Regions from separate parts of the Ruthenibacterium sp. genome, predicted to be linked through region 1. Evidence: predicted binding sites of a transcription regulator. Region 1 holds the regulator's gene; the other holds the start of a gene.

Region 1 (2,398 bases):
TTACGCCTGTACCCGGAGCGGGCTTTCTGGTTTGAATCGGCGGAGAAAATGCGCATCACGGCGCGTCTGCGCCGGGTTTCTGTGCCGCCTCCGCCGCCTTTTCTGCAAAAAACTTGTCCCGTTCGCGGAAATAGCACTGGGGACACAGCGATTCGTACTGCACATTGTTTTCCATGTCAATGGCCACCTGTGCGCCTTCAAACACAAATTTTCCATTTACCTTGCGGCCGTTGAACATTGCCTTGCGCCCGCACTGGCAGATGGTTTTCATCTCTTCGATGTTGTGGGCAAGCTCCAGCAGACGGGTGGAACCGGGAAAACCCTGCAGGGAAAAATCCGCCCGCAGGCCGTAGCAGATGACCGGCACGTTCAGCGCCACAGTCACCATGAAAAGCTGTTCGGCCTGCCATGACGTGAAAAACTGGCTTTCGTCCGTCAGAACGCAGGCAAGAGGCCCGTTTTTTGCAATATCCGCGCGCACCAGCGCCAACGGGTCCATATCCGGCCGCACCGCGATGTCAACACGCCGCTCCACACCCAGGCGGGACATCAGCTTTTCGCCGCCTTTGGTATCTATGGAGGGCTTCATGATAAGCACGCGCATGCCGCGCTCTTCGTAGTTGTAGGCTACCTGCATCAGCGCGGTGCTCTTGCCGCTGTTCATGGCGCCGTATCGGAAATATAGCTTTGCCATTTGGTAAGACCGTCCCTATCCTGTCGTTTTAATCGTTGCGCACACGGTAGCCCAGGCTCATCAGGCTGTCACCCAGGTGGACGTTCTCCACCGTGATACCCTCGTAGTCCACCGAGAGGTCGTAGTGGCTGAAGTTCCAGTAGCCCTTTACACCGGCCTCCACCAGCGTGGGGGCTACGGCCTTCGCGCCCGCGCGCGGGATGCAAAGCACCGCTACGTCCGGGTGGTGTGCGGCGCAGAAAGCGGCCAGCTCGGCCACGTCCTGCACCATCACGCCGCACTGCAGCTCCCGGCCGATCTCGTCCGGGCTTTTGTCGAATGCGGCCATCAGGTGATAGCCCCGGGCCTCGGCGGAAAGATAGCCGGATATGGCGCGGCCCAGACGGCCTGTACCGATGAGCACTGCGTTGAGATTCTTTTCACTGAACAGCAGCTTGGATATCTCGCTGAGCAGCACATCCACATGGTAGCCGATGCCCTGTTGGCCGAAACCGCCGAAGCAGTTGAAATCCTGCCGGACCTGTGAGGCTGTGGTGCCCATCATTCGGGCAAGCTCACTGGAAGACACCTTCACGATGCCGTTGTTGTGCATGTCCGAAATATAGCGGTAGTATTTCGGCAGCCGCTTGATGACGGGAAGGGAGACTTTATTCTGGTTTTGCGCCGCCATTGTCTTCACCAACTTCTTTTCGTCTAAATTAAAGGGTCTCGATGGTGCGCATCACGTAATCGCCGAACTCGGTGCAGGTGCAGCCGGTGTCGCGGCCCGTGACGGTGAGCGCCTTTTCCGTGAACATGCATTTGTCCAGCGCGGCGGTGAGCTTGTCCGCCTGGGCCTGGTAGCCGATGTGGGACAGCAGCATCACGCTGGCGCGTAGCATGCTGCACGGGTCCGCATACTGGGCGCGTCCCTCCTTCACCATGCGCGGCGCCGAGCCGTGAATGGCCTCAAACATGGCGTAGCGCTTGCCGATGTTGCCGCTGCCCGCCGTGCCTACGCCGCCCTGGAATTCGGCCGCTTCGTCAGTGATGATGTCGCCGTACAGGTTGGGCAGCACGAACACCTGAAAATCGGTGCGGCGCTTTTTGTCCACCAGCTTGGCCGTCATGATGTCGATATACCAGTCGTCCGTGGTGATTTCAGGGTATTTTTCCCCCACGGCCTGGCAGAGCTTCAAAAACTTGCCGTCCGTGGCCTTGATGATGTTGGCTTTGGTAACGATGGACACGCGGGTTTTGTGGTTTTTCCTGGCAAAATCATACGCAAGCTCTGCAATGCGCTGCGTGCCGTCAGTGGTAGTGATGGTGAAATCCACAGAGATGCCGTCCTCGGTCTCGAAGCCGCAGCTGCCCAGGGTGTACGCGCCCTCAGTGTTCTCACGGAAGAACGTCCAGTCGATGCCTTCCTCGGGCACCTTCACGGGCCGTACGTTGGCGAACAGATCCAGCTCCTTGCGCATGGCAACGTTGGCGCTTTCGATGTTGGGCCATTCGTCGCCTGCGCGGGGGGTGGTGGTAGGCCCTTTCAGGATGACGTGGCAGGCCTTCAGTTCGGCCAGCACGTCGTCGGGGATGGCTTTCATGTGGGCGGCGCGGTTCTCGATGGTCAGGCCGTCGATCTCCTTGAACGTCACCTTGCCCCTTTCCACCTCGTCCTTTAAAAGGAAGCGCAGCACGCGCTCGGCCTCATGCGTAATGGTCGGG
Region 2 (2,398 bases), on a different contig from region 1:
GCACATCGGGTCGATGTCCACGCCTTCCGCTTTGGCCGCGCCCAATTTCAATGCCGCAATGGCAAGAATGCCGCTGCCCGTTCCGATGTCCAACACGCGCTCGCCGCCCTTCACCAGGCCATCCAGCGTTTCCAGGCACAGGGCCGTGGTCTCGTGCGTGCCGGTGCCGAAGGCCATCCCCGGGTCCAGCGTGATGACCGCGCGGTCCGTTTCGTACGCTTCCCAGCTCGGCACCACAGCCAGCCGTGTGCCGATATCCATAGCGTGGTAGTATGCCTTCCAGCCCGTCTCCCAGTCCTCCTGGCGCACACCCGTATATTCCATCCGGTAAGGCACCTCGGCGCGCTCCAGGCGGTCCCGCATCAGCTCTCCGATCTCCGCAAAATTCTCGTCCGGCGCAATGTACAGGTGCACCGCTACCTCATCCCGGCTTTTATCCAGCAGTTCCTGCTCAATGAGGTCAACGTGAGCAATGGCCTCCACCTGGGCCTCCAGATCCCGGTAATCCTCGATGTAGATGCCGCCGCCCGAGATGCCCGTGGCAATGGCCTCCGCCGTTTCGGCCCAAACCGCCGGCACCGTCGTCTTGATGTCTGTCCATTCCATAGCTTTTTACTCCCTGCGCTTGGCGCGCCTGCAATTTGTTTTTGCGCCGTAAGGCGCCGTTTTCTTTTCATTATACACAAATACATCCAAAAACGAAACAAGCCGGCGGTATATCCCGCATTTCGTGCCGGTTCTGCAGAAATTTTTCACAATCTTCTTTCCTCTTCTTTTGTTAGAATGCACAAAAGAGCTTTGTTAAACTTATAACATTCGTCGTGTTGTACATTGATAAACTTTTAACGATATGGTATGATAGTGTCAGTGAGAAAGCATCCTAAAATCACAAAACGAACCGTTCAAACCATATCAATGAACTTTGGGAGGACAAACTGATGGCAGAGAAAAAGACGACCGCCAAAACCGCTCCGGCCCCCGCTGTGGAGACCGTGGAGAACCCTGTGAACAAAATGATCGACGGCCTGGTGGAAAAAGCCCAGGCAGCTTTGAAGGAATTCCTGACGCTGGATCAGGAACAGATCGACCACATCGTGCACGAGATGGCGCTGGCCGGCCTTGACAAGCACCAGGAGCTGGCCCGCATGGCCGTGGAGGAAACCGGCCGCGGCGTGTACGAGGACAAGGTCATCAAGAATATGTTTGCCACCGAGTATATCTGGCACGACATCAAAAAGGAAAAGACCGTGGGCGTGCTGGACGAGAACGAGATGGAGGGCTATGTGGAAGTGGCCGAGCCTGTAGGCGTTATCGCAGGCGTCACCCCCACCACCAACCCCACCTCCACTACGCTGTTCAAAAGCCTGATCGCCGTGAAAACGCGCAACCCCATCATCTTCGGTTTCCACCCGTCCGCGCAGAAGTGCTCGGCCGAGGCTGCGCGCATCGTATATGAGGCCGCTGTGAAGGCCGGCGCGCCGGAGAACTGCATCCAGTGGATCGACACGCCGTCCATCGAAGCGACGGGGGCGCTGATGAACCACCCCGGCGTGGCCACCATCCTGGCCACGGGCGGCCCCGGCATGGTAAAGGCCGCTTACAGCTGCGGTAAACCGGCGCTGGGCGTCGGCCCGGGCAACGTGCCGTGCTATATTGAAAAATCCGCGGACCTGCACCGCGCCTGCACCGACCTGATGATGTCCAAGACCTTCGACAACGGCATGATCTGCGCTTCCGAGCAGGCCGTCATCGTGGACGAAGAGATCGCCAAAGCGTTCGAAGACTATATGAAGGCCAACAACTGCTACTTCCTCAACAAGGAAGAAACGGAAAAGCTGACGAAATTCATGTTCCCGGACCCCAGCAAGGGCGTTTACGGCCCGCTGGTGGGCAAATCTGCAAACTGGATCGCCGAGCAGGCCGGCCTGAAGGTGCCCGAAAAAACGAAGATCCTCATCGCGCCCATCTCCTCGCCGGACGAAAACCATCCGCTGGCGAAGGAAAAGCTTTCCCCGGTGCTGGCCTACTTTGTTGTAAACAGCAAGCAGCAGGGCTTTGATTACGCCAACAAGATGCTGGAGCTGGGCGGCCTGGGCCACTCCGCCGTCATTCATACCGGCGACATGAAGATCGCCGATGAATACGGCGTGGCCATGCGCGTGGGCCGAATCATTGTGAACAGCCCGTCCTCCCAGGGCGCCATCGGCGACATCTATAATACCAACACGCCTTCCCTGACGCTGGGCTGCGGCTCCTATGGCAAGAACAGCGTGTCCCAGAACGTCACGACGGTGAACCTCATCAACAAAAAGCGCATCGCCAAGAGGAGGGTCAACATGCAGTGGTTCAAGGTGCCGCCCCGCATCTATTTTGAGGAGGATTCCATCCAGTACCTGGA

Evidence for each region. The regulator Rex, encoded in region 1, represses fermentation and respiration genes when NADH is low (regulators of the CRP and FNR family bind a similar motif). The targets are predictions, from matches to a motif close to ATTGTTAANNNNTTAACAAT.
Region 2: the regulator Rex is predicted to act here: its motif matches at 798-817, upstream of adhE (bifunctional acetaldehyde-CoA/alcohol dehydrogenase).

Annotation. Positions count from the first base shown of each region.
Region 1 covers NZ_JAFOIN010000046.1:24,132-26,529, forward strand. Annotated here, with positions in the region: gene IIY41_RS05005 (thymidine kinase) at 56-694, opposite strand; gene IIY41_RS05010 (redox-sensing transcriptional repressor Rex) at 723-1,364, opposite strand; gene IIY41_RS05015 (isocitrate/isopropylmalate family dehydrogenase) at 1,393-2,398, opposite strand, start outside.
Region 2 covers NZ_JAFOIN010000117.1:31,800-34,197, reverse strand. Annotated here, with positions in the region: gene prmA (50S ribosomal protein L11 methyltransferase) at 1-606, opposite strand, end outside; gene adhE (bifunctional acetaldehyde-CoA/alcohol dehydrogenase) at 939-2,398, shown strand, end outside.